4 regions of the Pseudomonas sp. S3_C06 genome follow, and region 1 is predicted to be linked to each of the others. Evidence: riboswitches for the same ligand, from Rfam matches in the RefSeq annotation. Region 1 holds a riboswitch; each other region holds the start of a gene.
What was found. A riboswitch is a leader RNA that binds a small molecule or an ion and turns the genes downstream of it on or off. The one in region 1 is predicted to bind cobalamin.
Positions count from the first base shown of each region.

Region 2: another riboswitch for cobalamin. It lies ahead of AB4N44_RS04630 (TonB-dependent receptor plug domain-containing protein); the one in region 1 lies ahead of cobW (cobalamin biosynthesis protein CobW).
Region 3: another riboswitch for cobalamin. It lies ahead of AB4N44_RS29395 (ABC transporter substrate-binding protein); the one in region 1 lies ahead of cobW (cobalamin biosynthesis protein CobW).
Region 4: another riboswitch for cobalamin. It lies ahead of cobO (cob(I)yrinic acid a,c-diamide adenosyltransferase); the one in region 1 lies ahead of cobW (cobalamin biosynthesis protein CobW).

Region 1 covers NZ_CP162747.1:99,889-105,493, forward strand. The annotation lists gene cobM (precorrin-4 C(11)-methyltransferase) at 1-313, opposite strand, end outside; gene AB4N44_RS00365 (cobalamin biosynthesis protein) at 395-808, opposite strand; gene AB4N44_RS00370 (CbtA family protein) at 805-1,506, opposite strand; gene AB4N44_RS00375 (CbtB domain-containing protein) at 1,518-1,715, opposite strand; cobalamin riboswitch at 1,840-2,061, opposite strand; cobalamin riboswitch at 2,978-3,189, shown strand; gene cobW (cobalamin biosynthesis protein CobW) at 3,289-4,362, shown strand; gene cobN (cobaltochelatase subunit CobN) at 4,366-5,605, shown strand, end outside.
Region 2 covers NZ_CP162747.1:1,070,582-1,076,186, forward strand. The annotation lists gene AB4N44_RS04620 (P-loop NTPase fold protein) at 1-1,381, shown strand, start outside; gene AB4N44_RS04625 (MerR family transcriptional regulator) at 1,507-1,956, opposite strand; cobalamin riboswitch at 2,237-2,442, shown strand; gene AB4N44_RS04630 (TonB-dependent receptor plug domain-containing protein) at 2,535-4,472, shown strand; gene AB4N44_RS04635 ((2Fe-2S) ferredoxin domain-containing protein) at 4,472-4,831, shown strand; gene AB4N44_RS04640 (ABC transporter substrate-binding protein) at 4,828-5,605, shown strand, end outside.
Region 3 covers NZ_CP162747.1:6,596,072-6,601,676, forward strand. The annotation lists gene metE (5-methyltetrahydropteroyltriglutamate--homocysteine S-methyltransferase) at 1-211, shown strand, start outside; gene AB4N44_RS29380 (GNAT family N-acetyltransferase) at 416-922, shown strand; partial or broken gene AB4N44_RS29385 (ABC transporter ATP-binding protein) at 906-1,574, opposite strand; gene AB4N44_RS29390 (FecCD family ABC transporter permease) at 1,667-2,671, opposite strand; gene AB4N44_RS29395 (ABC transporter substrate-binding protein) at 2,680-3,693, opposite strand; cobalamin riboswitch at 3,837-4,030, opposite strand; gene AB4N44_RS29400 (Ppx/GppA phosphatase family protein) at 4,073-5,008, opposite strand; gene phnX (phosphonoacetaldehyde hydrolase) at 5,359-5,605, opposite strand, start outside.
Region 4 covers NZ_CP162747.1:5,787,848-5,793,452, forward strand. The annotation lists gene AB4N44_RS25770 (PQQ-dependent sugar dehydrogenase) at 1-342, opposite strand, end outside; gene AB4N44_RS25775 (hypothetical protein) at 409-993, opposite strand; cobalamin riboswitch at 1,157-1,386, shown strand; gene cobO (cob(I)yrinic acid a,c-diamide adenosyltransferase) at 1,468-2,079, shown strand; gene AB4N44_RS25785 (cobyrinate a,c-diamide synthase) at 2,076-3,476, shown strand; gene bluB (5,6-dimethylbenzimidazole synthase) at 3,473-4,123, shown strand; gene cbiB (adenosylcobinamide-phosphate synthase CbiB) at 4,120-5,028, shown strand; gene cobD (threonine-phosphate decarboxylase CobD) at 5,021-5,605, shown strand, end outside.

The sequences.
Region 1 (5,605 bases):
TCTCGAATGGAATATTCAGCTCGCGCAGATAGCGAATCTGCTCACCAATCGCGCCATACAGGCTCGGATCACCGGAATGCACGCGCGCCACATCATCACCGTTGGCGTGCGCGGTTTTGATCAATTCGATGATCTGTTCCAGATGCAATTCAGCGCTGTTGACCACGGTTTGCGCCTGATGACCGTCCAGCACCGCCGCCGGTACCAGCGAGCCTGCATAAATGATCACCGGGCAGCTGCGAATCAGCCGCTGGCCTTTGACAGTGATCAGTTCCGGGTCGCCGGGGCCAGCGCCGATGAAGTAAACGGTCATGGTTGAATCCTGTGAAAAAGGGGCACGGCAATCGCTTCAGATGAAGATTGCTCATGATCGGTGGCGGGGATTATCGGGAATTTATGCTGCGCCGGCCAATGCGAAGGTGGCCTGAGCGTATTTTTGCCGGGAAATCAGCAGTTTTGCCGGTGCCTGAATCAGCTGTTCGGCAAGGGCCAGCGCGGCGCTTTCGGCGACGCCATAGCAACCGGTACGTTCGTAAGCGATCTCGGAACGGTGGCTGAGTCGTTCCTGATAACTGGCCAGTTCTGCGCTGCTGAAGTACAGCAACGGCAGCGCCAGCTGTGCGGCGAGTTCCTGGAGACCGGGCTCATCACGCTTCAGGTCGATACTGGCCAAGGCCTTGACTGCTTGCAGCTCAATCCGATGAGCCTGTAACGCCTGATCAAGTAACGCGCGCAGCGTACTGGCCGGGCAGCCGCGCTGGCAGCCCAGGCCGATCACGAAGGTCGGCGCTGCGCTGTCATCGGTCATGCGTGGTATTGGCCATCGCTTTTGCGGCGGAACAACCAGGCGCTGATCAGGCCGAGGGCCAGCCAGAACACCACGTTGGTCAACTGCGAAGCGATTTTGAACTGAGCTTCCAATGCCTCGGGAGCGAGCATCGAATGCACTTGCGGCTGGGGTGCGCCGATTACATGCGGCACAGCAAGGATGGCCACGCCGAGGATTTTCATCAGCCAGTGACGGCTGAACGCAATCAACGACAGGCCGACAGCGGTCGAAGCGGCGGTGCCGATCCACCACATCTGGCGTGAGGCCAGATCAGCAGCGGCAGTGCCCGGCAATTCAGGTGGCAGGCCCATCGTCGGTGCCAGTACGAATGTCGCGTAACCGGCCAGGCCCCAGAGCAAGCCTTGCGAGGTTTTGGTCGGCGCGCGCAGGGTGTACAGGCCCGCGAGCATCAGGGCGAAACCGACGGCAACGACCAGATTGCCGCCCGTGGTCGAGACCACGCGCTGCCAGCCGTCTTCCGGCTCCCAGGCTTCGGCGTCGTGGGTGTGCGCAGCGGTGCCGGCGGCGTGTTCGTGAACTTCTGCAACCGGTTCGGCTTTCTCGAACGTCTCGGCCTGAAGAATCAGTGGCGACACCCAGAAGCTTTGCAGCAGGGTGAGGAGCAGGGCGGCCAGCAGACCGGTGAAACCTGCGGTTTGCGCAATACGCTTGATCATGTCGACAGGTCTCAGTGGCACGGGAACGCGGCGCTGTGGCGGGTATCGTGGGCGGCGTTGTGCACCGCTTCGATGTGCGAGAAACCGGCAAAGTAGACCAGGCTGGCGCCGAGGATCGACGCGAAGATCGCGGCGGCCAGGCGTTGGCTCAGGGTGGTGGTGCTGGCGATTTTGTCCGTGTTGCTGCCGGTGCTGCTGATGATCGACATGGCGCTTCCCTCTGGAATGTCAGTGGGTGAATCGAGCGCATGAAAACCCCTGCGGGTCGGGCTCGCAGAGGTTCGAACAGCGCCCGCCCACCGCGGGTTTGTTATGTTCAGCGACGCACAAGGTGCGGGCTGTGTGTTGCGGGCCGGTCTCCGGGCTCACGAGGGGTTGGCGTCATGCCGACCTGCAAGCGTCACCTTCCCATGCCGTACAGACACAGTGGTTTTGACGCTTCGCTCGCTTACCGTTGCGGGGGCAGCACCGGACTGACATGGCTCTGAGTAAAGCACATGATTCACCGGTTTCCCGTTTCACCCTGTGAAGGGCACCCGTAACAAGTTGTGTAGGAGAGCATGGGGGTGGGGTTTTGGTCAATTTTTGGGTGTATATCCGTTGCTGCGGGTGTGGCTGATTAGGGTTCCGCCCTTACGGCGGGTCACTTTTTCCAGACGCCGAAAAAGTAACCAAAAAGGCTTGCTCCTACGTGCGGCCCGCTCGCTGGGGCTCGGGGTTCCTTCGCTCCGGGATCGATCCGGGCGCAGCGCCTACGGTTTGCTTCGCTGCACCTCCTCTCGCTGTGTTTGGCTGCGCCAAACGGTCGCTACGCTCCCACGCCCGGATCAATCCCTCCACTCAGCCTTCCGACGTCGCCCGTGGATCAAGATCAAGAGCAGGCGAGCTGACACTCGGCCTATTGAGTGGTGAAGAGCGGGGCGTGGTCGGCTTTGGATTTGTGGTGGTGCTTCCCCTCACCCCAGCCCTCTCCCGAGGGAGAGGGGGCCGATTTTTGGGCTTTTCAAAGCTTGAGTTCAACTCGGTATCGCACGTCGGCGTAGCTCTCCCAAACACCTCGGTCAGTCCCCTCTCCCTTGGGGAGAGGGCTAGGGTGAGGGGCTCTTGATCTGGTTTTTGATCCTGCTTTGGCTTTGGCTTTGGCTTTGGCTTTTGATCTTTTGCCCCTTCGGCAGGCCGAGCGAAGGTGTTCATCCGGGGGTAGGCGCGTAGCGCCGTGCGGCGAAGCCGCACACATCGAGAGGAGGTGCAGCGAAGCAAACCGTAGGCGATGCCCCCGGATGGACACCGTAGCGAGGGAACACTGAGCCTCAGCGAAGTGCCGTACGCCGGGGCAAAGCCTTTTGGTTCCTTTTTGGCGTTTGAAAAAGGGACTCGCTGTAAGAGCGAAACCGCCAGAAGCAGCACCCGCAGCAACGGATATGCCCCCAATCCAAAACCCCCAAAGCATTGACCCAAAACCACACCATGCGTAGCCTTGCGCTTTCGAGGTTCTTCGGCCGTTGCCGAAGCTAAGAAGGGAACGCGGTCAATGCCGCGGCTGCCCCCGCAACTGTGAACGGTGATGTTCGCTGCCACGCCACTGCCAGCTCAACCCATGAGCCAGCGGGAAGGCGCAGCCAACGCCAGGCCCAATGCCTGAACACCGTCAGCCAGGAGACCTGCCTCGTCACAGATTCTCACTACAACCGGGCGGGGTGATCCGGTGGCGAACGCTTCCGGCGCGCACGCGCGTGGCCGGTTCTCGTCCCGTATGCCCGCCGCTTGCCAAAGGGCATACCGATGAAAACACTGGCCAAACTCCCCGTCACCATCGTCACCGGCTTCCTCGGCTCGGGCAAAACCACGCTGCTGCGGCACATGCTCGATAACGCCCAAGGCCGTCGCATCGCGGTGATCGTCAATGAGTTCGGCGAGCTGGGCATCGACGGTGAAATCCTCAAGCAATGCACCATCGGCTGCACCGAAGAAGAAGCCACCGGCCGCGTCTACGAACTGGCCAACGGCTGTCTGTGCTGCACCGTTCAGGAAGAATTTTTTCCGGTGATGCGTGAACTGGTCGCGCGTCGCGGTGACCTCGATCACATCCTCATCGAAACCTCGGGCCTGGCCCTGCCAAAACCGCTGGTGCAAGCCTTCCAGTGGCCGGAAATCCGCAGCGCCTGCACCGTTGACGCGGTGATCACCGTGGTCGACAGCCCGGCCGTAGCCGCTGGCACCTTCGCCGCGTTCCCGGATCAAGTCGATGCGCAGCGCAAACTCGACCCGAACCTCGATCACGAATCGCCGCTGCACGAACTGTTCGCCGACCAACTGGCCAGCGCCGACCTCGTCATCCTCAACAAGGCCGATCAGACCAGCCCGGAAGACCTCGCTCGCGTTCGCGCAGAAGTCGCCGAAGAATTGCCGCCCGCCGTCAAAATCATCGAAGCCAGCAACGGCCGTCTGCCACTGGACGTGTTGATCGGCCTCGGCGCCGGTTCCGAAGAACACATCGACAGCCGCCACAGCCACCATGATCACCACCACGGTGAAGGCGATGACGACCACGATGACCACGATCACGACGCCTTCGATTCGATCTCCATCGAACTTCCGCAAGCTGATGAAAGCCTACTGCTCGACGCCCTGACGCAACTGGTGGTCAAGCACGGCATCTTGCGCGTGAAGGGCTTTGCGGCCATTCCGAACAAGCCAATGCGTTTGCTGATCCAGGGCGTGGGCACGCGTTTCGACAAGCATTTCGACCGTCAGTGGGGTGCCGAGGAAGCGCGCGTCACGCGTCTGGTGCTGATCGGTCAGGAACTCGACGCCGCCCAACTCGAAGCGCAACTGCGCGCTGCGCTCAGCGTTTAAACCATGCACCTGCTCAGGACTCAGCCCGGCGGTTTCGTCTCGGATGACAACATTGCCGACCTTGGCCAAACCCCCGCCGAGCTGGTGATCCTGTGCAGCGGCGACTCCAGCCTGGCGCTGCTCGCCGAAGCCGCGCAGCAGTTGCCGGAAGATTATCCGAGCCTGCGTCTGGCCAATCCGATGCAGGTGCAGAATCACGCTTCGGTCGATCTGTATGTCGACGAAGTGCTGCGTCACGCCAAGGTCATTCTGATCTCGCTGCACGGCGGCATTGCCTATTGGCGTTATGGCGTCGAGCGCTTGGTCGAGCTAGCCGAACGTGGCGTGCAGGTGATTCTGGTACCGGGCGATGACCGTCCCGATCCGGAGCTCAGCGACTTGAGCACCGTCAATGCAGAAGATCGCGACCGGCTCTGGCAGTTTTTGCGTCAGGGCGGTCTGGGCAACGCGCTGGATTTCTTCCGCTGTCTGGCCAGCCGTTGGCTCGCCCGCGATTACGCCTGGGAAGAACCGCAAACCCTGCCGCGCACGGCGATTTACCACCCGAACAAAACCAGCGCCGCACTGAGTGACTGGCAAGCCGAATGGCTGCCGGAAAACCCGGTGGCGGCGGTGCTGTTTTACCGCTCGCACCTGCAAGCGGCGAACACCGCGTTCATCGATGTTTTCTGCCAGCGCTTGCAGGCAGCGGGGTTGAATCCGCTGCCGATCGCGCTGGCCAGTCTGAAAGAACCCGGCTGCCTGGCGGTGGTCGAGGATTGGCTGGATGAAGTCGAGGCGGGGGTGATTCTCAACACCACTGGATTCGCTCAGTCCAGCCCTGAAGCGCCGCATCTGCGGCCGTTTCGCCGCAATATTCCGGTGATCCAGGCGATCTGCGCGCAGGACAACGAGCCCGGCTGGCGTGACAGTGAGCAAGGTCTGGGGCCACGGGATCTGGCGATGCACATTGCCTTGCCGGAACTCGACGGGCGCATCATCAGTCGGCCGATCAGTTTCAAGGATCTGGCCTGGCGCAGTGAGCGCAGCCAGTCCGATGTGGTCTGCTACCGCGCGCAGCCTGAGCGCATGGATTTTGTCGCGGAACTGGCGCGGCGCTGGATTGCTCTGGCACGGGTGCCGAATGGCGAAAAACGCATTGCGCTGATTCTCGCCAATTACCCGACCCGCGACGGACGCATCGGCAACGGCGTCGGCCTCGACACGCCCGCAGCGGCGCTGAATATCCTGCGCGCGTTGCAGG
Region 2 (5,605 bases), 970 kb from region 1:
AATCCCGCTCCAGGATTTACTAGGCTACATCAACCACATCGTAGAAACCTGCCAGATAAAAACCATATTGATTGCCAACGAAGCGGAACTCGAGAGAGGGCAGGAAGAGAACTATAGAAAATTCAAAGAAAAAGTTATCAGCAAAACTTTTCTGGTCAATCACAGTGCTGAAGACGTCATTGAGCGATTCCTCCATGACGACGCAGATAACATCCAGCAATTCAAAAAAATAATTGTAGAAGCCTATGCCGCGTCAGACTGTCGCAACCTCCGATCGCTAAAACAGGCAATCGACGATTTCTCCCAAATGTGGGATACCCTTGAACGTAAATTTCAAGACCATGAAAAATACGCAAACTTGCTAGCCAAAACCTTTTTTGCACTCAGCATGGAAGTCAGGTCTGCCAAGATTCGTAAGGAAGACCTGTTATGCAATAATATTTTCCAATCAGGCACGGCTTTCACAAAAAAATACTTCCCTTCGGAACTACCAATCTTGAGAGATAACTTTTGGTTCGATGTTCTGTTTAACGGCGACCACTCAAAAATCAACTTACTCTCCGAGTCACTGCCATTTTTTGCAAAACAGGAGACACCCGAGCAGGACACGCTGGAAAAAATCAACTACTTTCATTCTCTGGAAGATGATGAGTTCCTCCTCCTCAACAATACGCTGGAAAGTGAAATTTTAAGCCTTGATGATGAACACCCGCTAAAATTCCTTAGAAAGGCGGAGTTGATGGCGAAGTTAATTGAACATGACTTGAGTCATATGGAAGCCACTGACCTGGCTAACTGCATAAGTGCTTATCCGAGAAAACATCAAGGTTCCGACAGTTGGAAAAATTGCAATCTCAATGATTTTATTCAGTGGGAAGTGGCCAACCTGAAGAGCAACGAAAAACTGGCACACTCGTTCGAGTTTTTTATAAGTGCGCACGCGGACGCTTTCAAAAAAGCCCAGATTGAAAAATCCAAAACTCACGCTTCAGACAAACTTTCTAGCTTCTATACGGCCATTAAACAAGGCACCCGGACGACACTCGTTAAATTACTGATCACCGAGCACCGCCATACTGTGTTCTTCACGGATGTTGATGTGGATTTGTTCGTTACTGCGCTTGTCGAGGCTCCTAATACAGCCATTGCTGACTTCATTGAGATTGCCTCAGAGCGTTATCTCACGGACCGTTTAAGATCCAATCATGGCAGCAACGAACTCACACTCGAACTGGACTTTTGGGAAAAGGTAAAAATCGCAATCGAAGCGCGTTTTGACAACGTGGGGCCCTTGAAAAAATATAACCTGAAAAAACTCATTGACCCGACGATTGCCAATTTCCAGAGCATGTTGGCACCCGTAGTTCACTCTTACCAGTAACTATCACATACCCGCTTGGCATCCTCTCATGACAGTGATGCCAAGCGTTGACTCTCATTGAACTCAAACTAGAGTCTCTAAATCTATCGGCCAGCACCGTCAAACGGCGGCCTTTCAATACGCTTTTACTTCCCGGAGGCCATGCCACGCAGGCCGGAAATCACCGGCGCCTTCTCCTCGCGGATCTGGCTGATCAACAACTGCGCGTTGTCGGCACAGCCGACGTCGGCCGGTTTGCTCTCGATGCCGTGAATGACCCGCAGCAACTGCGCCTTGTTATGCGCCAGGCGTTGCTGGAGGATTTTGATTTCTTCGACCCTGCGTTTGAGCCCGACCAGCATTTCTTCGTGCTGCCATTCCTGCGCGTTCACCGGCAGTAACTGGCGGATTTCCTCGAGGGAAAAACCCGCTGACTGCGCGCCGGTGATGATATGCAGGATCCACTCGGTTTCCGGGGCGTAGTCGCGATAACCGTTGGCCTTGCGCTCGACCGACTTGATCAGCCCGCTCGCCTCATAGAAGCGGATGCGCGAAGGCGCCAGACCGCTGATTTTTGCCAGTTCGCCGATTTTCATGATTGACCTGAGCTGCAAATGACTTTGAAGTGAACTTTAAACCTTCAAGGATTTGACGGCCAATGCTGGCGGACAGGATCTACACCAATCTTGTGCCCCTGTAGGAGTGAGCCTGCTCGCGATAGCGGAGTGTCTGCACCGAATAGGTTGACTGACCCTGCGCAATCGCGAGCAGGCTCACTCCTACAGGGTATTGCGGTGTATGCAGACATCCTCATGGCTATCGCCGTCGCCCCCCAGCCGATAATTGGCAAGTTGACGAACGGTCATTCGAATGTTCAGATGCCGCCCAGTTTCAGGTGTCCCATGCCGCCGTGCATGGGGTGAAACGGGAAACCGGTACGTTCTTTTCGAACAAGTCCGGTGCTGCCCCCGCAACGGTATGCGCGTGATGCTTTCGATACACCACTGTGGCCGCACGGCCATGGGAAGGTGAAAGCCTCGATACGCGCGAGCCCGGAGACCGGCCTGAATTGCTGTTTGGCAAAATCCTGCGGTGGGCGGGCATGGGCCGGTATTGGCTGTGCGCGATGCCTTCTCCTGCATGCTCTTCTGCGAAGATCCTTTTCGAGAAGACAATGATTCGACCTTTCTACACCTCGGCTCCAACCCTTCTGTTCGGCTGTTTGTTCAGTCCCCTGCTGCTGGCAGATGACACGCCGCTGGAACTCAATCAGCAAATCGTTTCCGCACCGTCGGTGGAGTCGACCACGGTCGCCGAGATGGCGAAGTTCGGCAGCAAGGTCGAGATCGTCAGCCGCGAACAGATAGAGCGCGCTGGCCCCAGTGCCGATGTCAGCCGCGTCATGCAGATGTTTATTCCCGGCCTGTATGTCGCGCCGAAAAACGGCCCGTTCGACTACGGCACCTATTCGCTGCTGGGCGGGCGCAACGATGACACGCTGATCCTGCTCGACGGCGTGCGCCTGAACAATCGCCTGTACGGCGGCCTCTATCTGGACACCCTGCCGGCCAACGCCATCGAGCGCATCGAAGTGCTCAAGGGTGGCCAGAGTCTGTTGTTCGGCACCCAGGCAGTGTCGGGGGTGATCAACATCGTCACCCGCAGCCCGCAATCGCGCAAAACCTCCGGCGAAGTGAATCTGGGCGTCGACAGCTTCGGCGGCACCACCGAAGACGCTCGGGTCGAAAACATCTTCAGCAACGGTTTCGGCGATCTCGGTTTGCTCGCGTACGTCAGCCACAACGTCTCCGACGGTTACCAGCCCTATCGCAACCGCGACATGAAAAACGTCAGCGAGAAGAACCGCGCCTACGAAGTCACCACCTTCGGCGGCAAGGCGATTCAGTCGTTTGGCGAGGATGCGCGGCTGGAACTGTTCTACCAATACGCCGACGCCAACCTCGACTTCGCCCGTCCGGTCGACAATCACAAGACCACCAACGACCGCGTGCAGCAGATCGCCACGGCGACTTTCGAGCAGACCATCAATGAGCGTCTGAGCTACTTCGTCAAAGGCCATATCAACGACTGGGACACGCGCTACACCCGGGTCAACAACATCGCCGGCGGCGGCACCAAAGTCATCAACCACAACGACTATTGGGGCTTCACCGATTGGGGCGTGCAGGCCGAAGGCAAAGCAGAATTGCCCGGTGGCCATGTGTTGGTGTTCGGCACCGACAACCAATGGTTCAAGGGCCAGGACGATGTGCTGATTATCGACAACGACAAGGCTGAAGCGCACGCGTTCTACACGCAACTGCGCCCGCAGATCGACGCCCTGCCCGACTGGCACCCGAGCATCGGCGTGCGTCACGAGGCCATGAGCGGCGGCGACAGTGCCACGGTCGGCATGCTCACTTCGCTGTATGACCTCAATGACAACTGGGCGGTGCGCGGTCAGTACGGCAGCGCCTACAAACTGCCGAACGCCGAGCAACTGTTCGTCAACGAGCCGGGCGACGAGATCGGCAACCGCAATCTCAAACCGGAAAAAAGCCGCAACGCCGAACTGGGTGTCGACTACAAAGGCTTTCTGCTCGACCGCGAATTCAGCGCCAGCGTGACCCTGTTCAAACGCAAGATCGACGACCTGATCACCCTCGATGACATTCAGTGGGTCAACGGTGAAGGCACGATCCAGATGCGCGGTTTCGAGGCCGACGCCAAACTGGCGCTCAACGATCAGTGGAGCCTGCAAGCGGACATGACCCGCAACCTCACCGAGTCGCGCAGCGGTGTGACGATCAACGACATCCCGAGCTTCTTCGCCCGTTCACGCGTGGGTTATGAATCGGAAAACCGCCTGTGGGGCGCCGGCGGTGCGATCCGCTATATCCGCGACATCAAAAGCTCGAAGCAGGTCGAGTACGGCAACTATTCAGTGGTCGACGCCGACGCTTATCGCTATCTCGACAACGCCCACCAACACCGCGTCAGCCTGCTGGTGGAAAACCTCTTCGACCGCGATTACGTCACCAGCCGTTCGAGCAACGTCGATAACCTCGGCCGGCCGTTCACCTCCGAAGTACGCTACACGTACCGCTTCTGATGAGTGACATCAAAACCGTCGACGGCGTCGACACGCACCCGGACTGGTCGCACGTGCCCGAGCACGCACGCCATGTGTTCCTCTGCACCGGCCCGCGCTGCACCCAACGCGGCGCCTTGCAGTTATGGAAAACCTTGCGCCGGCATTTACTCGCGCACGATCGCATCGAGAAGCCGGGCGGTGTTTTGCTGACCCGCACGCATTGTCAGTTTCCGTGCAATCTGGGGCCGATTGTGACCGTGTATCCGGAGCGCTGCTGGTATGGCGTGCGCAGCCATGAAGATGTGCAGCGGCTGGTCGAGGGGCATCTGGTGGACGGTGAAGTGGTTGCGAACTTGCTGATCAAGGCGCGGCCATGAACAGGTTGTGGATGTTATTGAGTGCCCTGCTCTGCGCGGCCCCCGCGTACGCCGACCATTACCGTAATTGCGGCGAAGACTGGCGCGCCGCTGCGCCCTCACGCATCGTCGCGCTCAATCAGCATGCGGCGGATCTCGTGCTGGCACTGGGTGCCGGGCCAGCGCTGGTCGGCGTGGCTTATCTGGATGACACCGGTGCCGGGCAGCGCCAAGCCGAGTATTTCGGTGTGCCGGTGATCGCGCGGCAATACCCGGCCAGCGAAGTGCTTTACGCTGCGAAACCGGATCTGGTGATCGGCGGTTTTGCCACGGCGTTCGGCGACGGGGTGACCTCACGCTCGGGACTGGCGCGCAATGGCGTGGGTTCGTATCTGCTGGAATCCGCCTGCAACGGGCACTCGCTGGATTATTTCGCGCATGTACGCAATGACTTGCTGACGCTGGGCAAGCTGCTGCACCAGCAGCAAAAAGCCCAAGCGTTGATCGACTCCATGGAAAAGGACATTGCCGGCGCCCGAGCCTTGGCCGGTGCGGGTAAACCGTTGTCCGTGTTCTATCTCGACAGCGAAGTCAAAGGCCTCGACAGCGAAGGCCGACGCGGATTTGTCACTCCGCTGCTGGCGGCTGCCGGGGCACGCAATGTGTTCGCCGACATCAACCTGTATCGAGTCACCGCCAACAGCGAAACCCTGCTGGCCAGCGACCCGGACGTGATCCTGCTGGCCGACGCCGAATGGTCGCCCGCCCGCCGCAAACGCTACCTGTTGACCCACG
Region 3 (5,605 bases), 190 kb from region 1:
CGGCCCGGGCGTTTACGACATTCACTCGCCACGCATCCCGGATGCTGCGGAAATGGCTAATCTGCTGCGCAAGGCCGCCAAGCGGATTCCGGCTGAGCGGCTATGGGTCAACCCGGATTGCGGTTTGAAAACCCGTGGCTGGCCGGAGACGGAAGCGGCGCTGGTGCACATGGTCACCGCCGCCCGGCAGCTGCGTAAAGAGTTGGCGTAACCCTCACCCGGCATGAAACACAACACCTGTGGGAGCGAGCCTGCTCGCGAAAGCGTCCTGTCAGTCAACATCATTGTTGGATGATCTGCCGCCTTCGCGAGCAGGCTCGCTCCCACAGGGTTTTGTGCAAGTCATGAGATTGGATGGCTTCGCGGGACCTGTTGTTGCTACTGTGGCCAGCCGCAGTCCAGGCGCTTTCGCTACATGAAACATCACCCCTTTATTCAAGCTGTTTCCGACGCCGACATTCCTGCCGTGCTGGATTTTGTCTTCAAGGCCCGTGCCGAGCTTTTCCCCAAGCTCAACGCGACCGGCATGCCTGACGATCTGGCGCGTTTTGCCGAGGTTTATCTGCGTGGGGAAGGGCGCTTTCTGATTGCTCGTCACGAAGGGCAGATCGTTGCCTCCATCGGCTATCTCCCTTACGACCGGCGCTTCCCGAACCTTGATTATCCCGGCCGCAAGGTAGTGGAAATCGTGCGCCTGTTCGTCGTGCCTTCACAACGGCGTTCCGGGTTGGCCGCGGCGTTGTATCGATCACTCAAAGACCTGGCACTCGCCGACGGAGTCGGGGTGATCTACCTGCACACCCATCCGTTTCTGCCGGGGGCCATCGAGTTCTGGCAGCGGCAGGGTTTCGAGATTATTGACGTCGACGCTGACCCGGTGTGGCAGACCACGCACATGCACAACGTCATGAGTGAAATCTGAGAATCTGCGCCCCATCAAACGGATCTGTCAGATAGTGCGCCCTGACCCCGAAAGTGTCTTGTAACCGCTGCGGTGTCAGCACTTCCAGCGGCGCGCCCAGCGCCACCAGTCGCCCGCGCTCCAGCACCGCCAGACGATCGCATTTCAACGCCTGATTAAGATCATGCAAGGCGATCAGCGTGGTCACCGGCAACGCCTGCACCACGTTGAGAATGGTCAGCTGATGCTGAATGTCGAGGTGGTTGGCCGGTTCGTCCAGCAACAGGATTTGCGGTCGCTGCGCCAGGGCCCGAGCGATGTGTACCCGTTGTCGCTCACCACCGGACAGGCTGCGCCAGAGACGGGTGCGCAGGTGCATCGCGTCGACGTCGGTCAGCGCCTGCTGAACAATGGCGTCGTCGGCCGCGGACCACGGTTGCAGCGCCGACAGCCAAGGCGTACGCCCCAGCGCCACCGCATCGAACACGCGAATGCCGTCGTCGGTGTCGGCCTGTTGCTCGACCACCGCAAGCTTTTGCGCAATGCTGCGCCGGGCCATTTTGCCCAGGTGCTGACCTTCGAGCAGCACCTCGCCAGCGCTCGGTTCACGCAGCCCGGCCAGCAGTTTGAGCAGGGTGGATTTGCCGGATCCATTCGGCCCGACGATGCCGAGGGTTTCGCCGCGCTGAACTTCAAGGCTGACACCGCTGAGCAACTCGGCGCCGCGCACTCTGAAGCTCAGACCAGAACAACTCAAAACACTATTCATCGAGCGGACCTGCGGCCTACCAGAATCAAGGCAAACACCGGCGCGCCGACCAGCGCGGTAATCACCCCGACCGGAATCACCTGGCCCTTGATCAACGTGCGCGACAGCACATCAGCGGCAATCAGAAACACTGCGCCGCCCAACGCACTGGCCGGCAACAAGCGCGCATGCCCGGTGCCGAGCAACAGCCGCGCGGCGTGGGGAATCACCAACCCGACAAAACCGATCGAACCGACAATCGACACCATCACCGCCGTCACCAGTGCCGCGCAGCCAATCAGCAGAATCTGCACACGTCGCACCGGAATGCCGAGGGATGCCGCCGAATCCGCACCAAAGGTAAACGCATCCAGCGCCCGCCGATGCCACAGACACACAACCAACCCCAACACGGCCACCGGCACCGCCAGCCACACCGAAGGCCAGCGCACGCCGCCGAGATTGCCCAACAGCCAGAACATGATGCCGCGCGCCTGTTCAGAGCTGGCCGAGCGGGTGATCAAAAACGCCGTGAGCGCGTTGAACAGCTGCGAGCCGGCGATCCCGGCAAGAATGATCTGCCCGGTGCCGCTGGCCGAACCGCTGACTCGCGCCAGTACAATCACCAGCACGAACGCCGTGACTGCGCCGGCAAATGCGCCGACTGACAACGAGATGATCCCGGCGCCAACACCGAGTAACGCCACCATCACCGCCCCGGTCGAGGCGCCGGCAGAAATCCCCAGCAGATAAGGATCGGCCAGCGGGTTGCGCAACAGCGACTGCAAAATCACCCCGCACGTCGCCAGACCGGCACCGCATGCAGCCGCGACCAGTGCGCGGGTCAGGCGGTAGTTCCAGACGATGCCTTCGTCGATAGGATCCAGCGCGTACCCGGCGCCCCACAATTTGTTCGCCAGCACTTGCACGACCACGCCCGGTTCAATCGAGGTTTCGCCGATGGCCACACCAGCGACCACTGCAATCAACAGTGTCACCAAGGCCAGCAGCGTACGGATCAGACTGGCACTCATTGCGACAGGTCATTGCCGTTGATGGCCGTGGCCAATTGCTCGATGCCATCGAACATGCGCAGGCTCGCCTGCATGGCCATGGCGTCAAGAATGATGATGCGGTTGTGCTTCACCGCGTCCATGTTGCGCGTCACCGGGTCAGTGCGCAGGAAGGCGAGTTTCTTTTCATAGTCGTCGGCGGGGAAGCGTCGACGGTCCATGCGCGCGATGACGAGAAAGGTTGGATTAGCCTTGGCGATGGTTTCCCAGCCGACCGTTGGCCACTCTTCATCGGACGCCACCACGTTACGCACGCCGAGGGTGCTGAGCATGAAATCGGGAACGCCTTTGTGCCCGGCCACGAACGGCTCGATGTCCATTTGTGCGCTGGAAAACCAGACCAGCGCGCTGGCATCCTTCAGCTGTTTGCCTTGGGCTGTGGCAATCGATTTGGCGAGGCTGGCTTTGAGCTCGTCGTTGAGCTGCTGGCCACGCTCCTGAACATCGAAGATCTGCGCCAGTTGGCTCACGCTTTTGTAAATCGTCTCGATGCGAAACGGCGCCAGTCGCGTGCCATCGGCGCCGACGAGGTTGTCCTTGGCTTCGCAATCGGAAGGCAGCAGGTAGGTCGGAATCTTCAGTTCATGAAATTGCTCGCGAGTGCCGACCGCGCCTTGCGGGCCGACCATCCATTCCAGCTCCACGGCGACCAGTTCCGGGCGCTTGCCGATCACCGATTCGAAACTTGGCTCGTTGTCAGCCAAACGCTCGATCTTGTCGTCCTGGGCTTTGTATTTGGCCAGCACATTGTTGAACCACAACGAGGTGCCGACGACTTTGTCGCCCAGGCCCATGGCGTAGAGCATTTCCGTGCCGGCCTGGCCGATGGTCACGGTGCGCGTCGGTGCGTGCTGGAAGGTCAGGGTGCTGCCGCAGTTTTCGACCGTCAGCGGATAGACCGTCGGTGCCGCATGCGCCATGGCGCCAAAGCTCAGGCCGGTGATCAGGGTGGCAACGCGGGGCAGCAGCATGGGGCAGTCTCCAGGGGAACCGTACGGGAGCGGGAGAGTACGGATTGGAAACACACCATCGAACGCAGTCAGGAAAACAGCGCAAGGCCGGGCAGCCAACGAAGACGCGCACGGCACGATGTCCTTCCCGGACACCCCGCCGGTTAGTAATCACTGTGCCGGCAGGTCTCCTGACTGATGCGTCATCGCCTGGCTCCGGCCTTCCCGGGATTCACCCAGTGGCAGTCGTGGAGCAGGCTCGGCATCTACAGTTGCGGGGGCAGTTCCGATCAGTGCTGAGCAAGCACCTCGGATTCCCTGTTAGTCCCGTTCGGGAACCGGCGGCGGCATGGTAGTCGATCGAGCCGCTGAAGGGGAGACGAATCTGCCGTGACGAGGATTAGTGCTGGCTCATCAAACCGTGCAACACGCCTAAACGCAGGCCCGGTTCGGAGGGCAGCATTTGCGCGATGCCGAACACCTTGAACGCCGCCAGCATCAACACCAGACCGCCGGGCAGAATGCTTTGGCGATGCGCTTGCAGGCCGGCGAGCTTGAGCTGTTGCACGTTGTTCACCTTCAGCAGAAGCAACGACAGGCGCAGCAGTCCGCCGTAGGTGATACCGTCCTGACCGTAGTCGTTGAGGCGATTGGCCTTGAGCACTTTGGCCAGCATGCGCGCGGTGCCGGACGAACCGATGGTTTGCTGCCAGCCCTGAGCGCGATAGCGTCGGGCAACCTTTTCAAACTGCAGGATGGCAAAGCGTTCGGCCTCCTGTAGGGCACCGGCGGACACGTCACCGCCGCGAAAGAAGCGCGTGCTCAAGGTGCCACTGCCGATGGCGATGCTTTCGGTGAGCAATGGTTGTGAGCCTTGGCCGAGGATCAGCTCGGTGGAACCGCCGCCGATATCGACCACCAGGCGCAGGTCTTCAGCGCTTGGCAAGGCGTGGGTCACGCCGGCGTAGACCAGCCGCGCCTCTTCATGGCCGCAAATGACGTCGATGGGAAAGCCCAGATGCCGCTCGGCACTGGCCAGAAACAGTTGCGCATTGTCGGCCTCGCGCACTGCGCTGGTCGCCACCGCGCGAACCCGGCCGGCCTCGAAACCGCGCAGCTTCTTGCCGAACCGCGCCAATGCCTGCCAGCCGCGATCCAGTGCCAACGCATCCAGCGCACCACCATCAAAACCTTCGGCGAGACGCACGGGTTCACGCAGGGTTTTCACTTCCTGAATCTGCAAGCCCTTTCGACTGCGCACTGACTGGCCGATCATCAGGCGAAAGGCGTTCGAACCCAGGTCGATGGCGGCAAACAGCGAGGCGTCGTCTTTCATGGGAATCCTTGCAATGCATCCGTCGCGAGGCTCAAGACGGTTTGCGAGGATTCTGCCGTGATCTTGATGACATCCTGATGACGGGGGGCGGGGCGGTCGAATGAATGTGCGGCTGTCATGACACTGTCATTATCCGGCGTCTATGCTGAGGCCAATACATCGCGTGTTCTTAAAGTTTTTGCTGCCAGTTTTGGCAGCTTTTTTTTGCCTGCGATTTGGCAATGCCGCGAACTGATCGTTCCCACGCTCCGCGTGGTAATGCCTCTAGGGACGCTCCGCGTCCAGTGACGCGGAGCGTCACGGGCTGCATTCCCACGCAGAGCGTGGGAACGATCAGGGGTAGGGGCTACTCAGCAGGCTTGCGGGGTTTCGCCCCGGGCCAGACGCGCATTGATGTCTTCGATTACCTCGGGCAACTCGGCGATGGTGTCGATCAGATAATGCGGGCGCGAGGGGGCGAACATCTTGCCGATCCGCGCACGTTCTTCCGCCAGTCGATCCGACGGCAATGCCTTGTATTGCTCATAGCTCAGGCCCAGCGCGTTGCCGGAACAGGTCAACGCCACCGTCCACATCCCCGCGCTACGCCCTTCAAGA
Region 4 (5,605 bases), 1.0 Mb from region 1:
CTTCATGACCCAGCCGCGAATCCCGCTGCTGTCATCCGGTTTTGGCGGAGCATTGGTTTCCGCCACCAGCACATCGCCGTTGGGCAGCACATACAACCAGCGCGGATGATCGAGGCCTTCGGCGAACGCTGCCACCTGGGTGCCAGCCGCCGCTGTCGGTTTGCCGCCCTCGGGCCAGCCGATCGCCGGGGCGATGTTCACCGTCGGGATCAGGGTCTTGTTCGGTTCGGGCAGCTTCGGCGACGGGCCGGTGCCGTCGGAGACTTGCAGGCTGGAGGTCTCACCGCAGGCGGCGAGCCCTCCGGCGAAGGCGATGACAAAAACGAGCTGGGGCTTGCGCATTGCTGATCTTCCCTATGAATGCATTCCTAATCATAGAGGAGGGCGCAAGCCCGATGGTTCAACTGCTCAGCTGCGGGCTTCCTTGAACAGCACGGCGATGCCCGGGTGATAGTTGCCCGCTTCGCTGCGCAACTTGCGGTAGGCGTAAGGGAAATACCAGGCGACCGCGCAGGTGTGTTCCTTTTGCAGATCGTCGACCATGTCCTGCAGCTCTTCGGGGCTGGCGCTGTGCTGGGGTTTTTGCGGCGCGATAAACAGGCAGCCGAGCTTGAGATCGCTGGCGTAGCTGATGCGTTTGGCGTCGTTGGTGATATCGAGCAGGGCTTGGGTCAGATTCAGGTTGGTGACCTTCGGCCAGCGCTGAGTGGCCTGGATAAAGGCGCGGTCTTCGGCGCCGGCCAGAAACAGATCGGCGCGAGCGTTGCGCTCGCCTTCTTCGTTCTGCTTGCGCGTGGGAGTTTCGTTCAAGGTCACCAGCTCAGCCATCCAGGCCGCCGCCGAGAGCAGTCCGAGATTGGCTTTCTCGTCATGCCAGTAAGGGGTATCGCTGTCGCCGCGCACGGCGTTGTAACGGTCGATACAGTCAAACCAGCGTTCGAGCACCGGGCGCAGGAATTCCAGGCGCGGGTTGCTGATGATCATGCCTTGCATCGTCATCATCCTTTATTGTTGTGGTGGGCTTTTCGGGAAAAGCATGGCTCTTTGATATCATTTGTATCAGTGTGGCACAAGATTGGCGGCAGATAATTGATCGGCGGCAGTTATTCGCCCGATGGCCGCCTCTTTAATTGACGCTCCACCCCCAACCCTCTAACCTTCGCGGCTTGTTTCAGGTGCTCTGTGACCTGCGTCGACAGAGTGAAACAGGGAAGCCGGTGAGGGTTGTCTTCGCACGAAGAACTACCACGATCCCGGCGCTGCCCCCGCAACGGTAAATGAGTGAAAGCTGCGCCTTGAGCCACTGCCTCGAAAGAAGCGGGAAGGCGCGCAGTCAGGCCAACGCCGCTCATGAGCCCGGAGACCGGCCTGATCCATCCAGCGGCATCACGGTGGGCGATGCCAGGCTTTTTGCCGTCTATTCTTGTGCCTGCCCGCCGTTATCCAGCCTCAACGGAGAGCTCCCCCATGACTGATTCCCCCGAGCGCGACGAACGCCATCTGGCCCGTATGCAGCGCAAAAAAGCCGTGATCGACGAACGCATTGCCAACTCGCCCGACGAGTGCGGTCTGGTGCTGGTGCTGACCGGCAATGGCAAAGGCAAAAGCAGCTCGGCGTTCGGCATGCTCGCCCGCGCCATGGGCCACGGCATGCAGTGCGGTGTGGTGCAGTTCATCAAGGGCCGCAACAGCACCGGCGAAGAGCTGTTTTTCCGCCGCTTCCCCGAGCAAGTTCGCTTCCACGTGATGGGCGAAGGCTTCACCTGGGAAACCCAGGATCGTCAGCGCGACATCGCCGCTGCCGAAGCCGCGTGGGCCGTGTCCCGTGAACTGCTGCGCGATCCGTCGATCGGTCTGGTGGTGCTCGACGAATTGAACATCGCCCTCAAACACGGCTACCTCGATCTCGATCAGGTGCTCAGCGATTTGCAGGCGCGTCCGCCGATGCAGCACGTGATCGTTACCGGTCGCGCGGCCAAGCCGGAAATGATCGAGATGGGCGATACGGTCACCGAAATGGGCATGCTCAAACACGCCTTCCAGGCCGGCATCAAAGCGCAGAAAGGCGTCGAACTTTGAATCAACCACGTCACTGCCCGGCGGTGCTCATCGCCGCGCCGGCTTCCGGTCAGGGCAAGACCACCGTCACCGCCGCGCTCGCCCGTTTGCATCGCAATCAGGGGCGCAAAGTGCGCGTGTTCAAATGCGGCCCGGACTTCCTTGATCCGATGATTCTCGAGCGCGCCAGCGGTGCGCCGGTGTATCAATTGGACATGTGGATGGTTGGCGAGCAGGAGAGTCGTCGTCTGTTGTGGGAAGCCGCTGCCGAGGCGGATCTGATTCTGATCGAGGGCGTGATGGGCCTGTTCGATGGCACGCCGTCCAGTGCCGATCTGGCGCGGCACTTCGGTGTACCGGTGCTTGGCGTGATTGATGGGACGGCCATGGCGCAGACCTTTGGTGCGTTGGCTCTAGGTTTAGCGAAGTATCAGCCGGATCTGCCGTTTGCCGGTGTGCTCGCCAATCGCGTCGGCACCTTGCGCCATGCGCAGTTGCTCGAAGGCAGCCTCACGGAGGGGCTGCGCTGGTACGGCGCGTTGTCCCGCGAAACAGGCATCGAACTGCCGAGCCGGCATCTCGGCCTGGTGCAGGCCAGCGAACTGAATGACCTCGATGTGCGTCTCGACGCCGCTGCCGACGCTCTCGCCAGCAGCTGTGAGGTAGCGCTGCCACCGGCGGTTGAGTTCGCCGCGCCTGACATCATCGCTGTCGAGCCGCTGCTGAAGAATGTACGAATCGCCGTCGCCCGTGATGAAGCGTTTGCCTTCACCTATGGCGCGAGTCTGGATCTGCTGCGGGCGATGGGTGCTGAGTTGAGTTTCTTCTCGCCGATCCGCGACACGCAATTACCTGAAGCGGACAGCGTGTATCTGCCCGGTGGTTATCCGGAGTTGCATCACGTTGCGCTGGCGCAGAACACCGCGATGGTTGAAGCGATTCGTGCGCATCATTCAGCGGGTAAACCGTTGCTCGCTGAATGTGGCGGGATGCTGTATCTGCTCGATTCGCTGACGGACGTTGAAGGCACTCGCGCCGAATTGGTTGGGCTGCTCAAAGGCGACGCGGTGATGCAGAAGCGTCTGGCGGCGTTGGCGTTGCAAGCGGTGGATCTGCCGGAAGGTTCGCTGCGTGGGCACACTTATCATCATTCCCTGACGACTACCGAACTGGCGCCGATTGCACGGGGTTTGAGCCCGAATGGTGGACGTGGGGCCGAGGCGGTTTATCGGGAAGGGCGGATGACGGCCTCTTATGTGCACTTCTATTTTCCGTCGAATCCTGTGGCTGTCGCAGCATTGTTTGCACCGTCCCTTGAGGACGCTATCGCGAGCAGGCTCACTCCTACAGTGGGCGATGTCGTGCCTGACGAAATGCAATCCCCTGTGGGAGCGAGCCTGCTCGCGAAAGGGCCATGACCGACAACACATTCTCCGAAGCCGAACGCGAAGCGGTTTATCGAGCCATCGCCGAACGCCGCGACATGCGCCACTTCACTGGCGGCACGGTCGAGCCGGATCTGCTGCGCCGACTCTTGGAAGCCGCCCACCAGGCCCCAAGCGTCGGCCTGATGCAGCCCTGGCGTTTCATCCGTATCAGCGACCGAGCCCTGCGCGGGCAGATCCAGAACCTCGTGGAAGAAGAACGCGTCCGCACCGCAGAAGCCCTCGGCGAGCGCAGTGACGAGTTCATGAAACTCAAAGTCGAAGGCATCCATGACTGCGCCGAGGTGTTGGTTGCCGCATTGATGGACGATCGCGAAAAACACATCTTCGGTCGCCGCACGCTGCCGGAAATGGACATGGCCTCGCTGTCCTGCGCAATCCAGAATCTGTGGCTGGCCTCGCGCGCCGAAGGTCTGGGCATGGGTTGGGTTTCACTGTTCGAGCCTCAGGCACTGGCTGATCTTTTGAAGTTGCCCGAAGGCGCAAAACCTCTGGCGGTTTTATGTCTGGGCCCGGTCAAGGAGTTCTATCCGGCGCCGATGCTGGTACTCGAAGGGTGGGCGCAGGCGCGGCCGCTCAATGAGTTGCTGTATGAAAATTATTGGGGAGTGAGTCAATGAGTGTGGCGTTGTTGAGTGTCGCCGCAGTGGCGCTGGATGCGCTGTTGGGTGAACCGAAACGCTGGCATCCGCTGGTGGCGTTCGGCAATTTCGCCGGGCGCATCGAGCAACGATTCAACGCCGGTGGCCGGGGCTGGCGCAGCCATGGCGTCACTGCGTGGGTGATCGCCGTGCTGCCGCTGACCTTGCTTGCTACCGCATTTTCCTGGGCGCCGTACGTGGGCTGGGTCGTCGAAATTCTCGCGTTGTATTGCGCCCTCGGCATGCGCAGCCTCGGTGAGCATGTCGCGCCGGTGGCTGCTGCTTTACGTGCGGATGATCTCGATGAGGCTCGCAAGCGTGTTGGCTACCTAGTCAGCCGCCAGACCGATGAACTCGACAGCACCGCCGTCGCTCGTGCTGCCACTGAGTCGGTGCTGGAAAACGGCAGCGATGCGGTGTTTGCCGCGCTGTTCTGGTTTGTCGTGGCGGGTGCGCCGGGCGTGGTTCTTTATCGCTTGAGCAATACGCTGGATGCGATGTGGGGCTATCGCAACGAACGCTTCGAGCGCTTCGGTTGGGCGGCGGCGAAAATCGACGACGTGTTGAACTACATTCCTGCGCGTCTGGTGGCATTGACCTACGCGCTGCTCGGCAAAACCCGACTCGCGCTGAAGTGCTGGCGCACCCAGGCGCCGCAATGGGACAGCCCCAACGCTGGCCCGGTGATGGCTGCCGGCGCTGGTGCACTGGGCGTGGAATTGGGTGGGCCGGCGATTTACCACGGCGAACTTCACGACCGTCCTCAGCTTGGCGAGGGCGCAGCGGCTGACGCAGATTCCATTGATCGTGGCTGGCAATTGGTCCAGCGCGGCGTATGGTTATGGCTGCTGATTCTCTGCGTGGGGGCTGAATTCTATGCTTGAGCACGGTGGCCGGCTGCGCAAGGCGGCACTCGATTACGGCATTGCCGAGGCGGACTGGCTCGACCTGTCCAGCGGCCTCGCGCCGTGGCCGTTCCCGATCCCGGAAATCCCGCTGCGCGCCTGGGCGCGGTTGCCGGAAACCGATGATGGTCTGGAGCAAGCTGCGTGCGATTACTACGGTGCCGCGCAAGTGCTGCCGGTGGCCGGTTCGCAGATGGCTATCCAGTTGCTGCCGCGCTTGCGCCGCGCCGGCAAAGTCGGCGTGTTGTCACCGTGTTATGCCGAACATGCCGAAGCCTGGCGCCGCAGCGGTTACATCGTGCGCGAAGTGCTGGAGCAGGAAGTCGAATTTTTTCTCGACAGCCTCGACGTGCTGGTGGTGGTCAACCCGAACAACCCGACCGGTCTGAGTCTGACCCCGGCACGATTGCTCGACTGGCACGCGCGGCTTGCCCGGCGTGGCGGTTGGCTGGTGGTCGATGAAGCGTTCATGGATAACACGCCGCAACTAAGCCTGGCGCCGCATGCGCATCAAGTCGGGCTGATCGTGTTGCGTTCGTTCGGCAAGTTTTTCGGT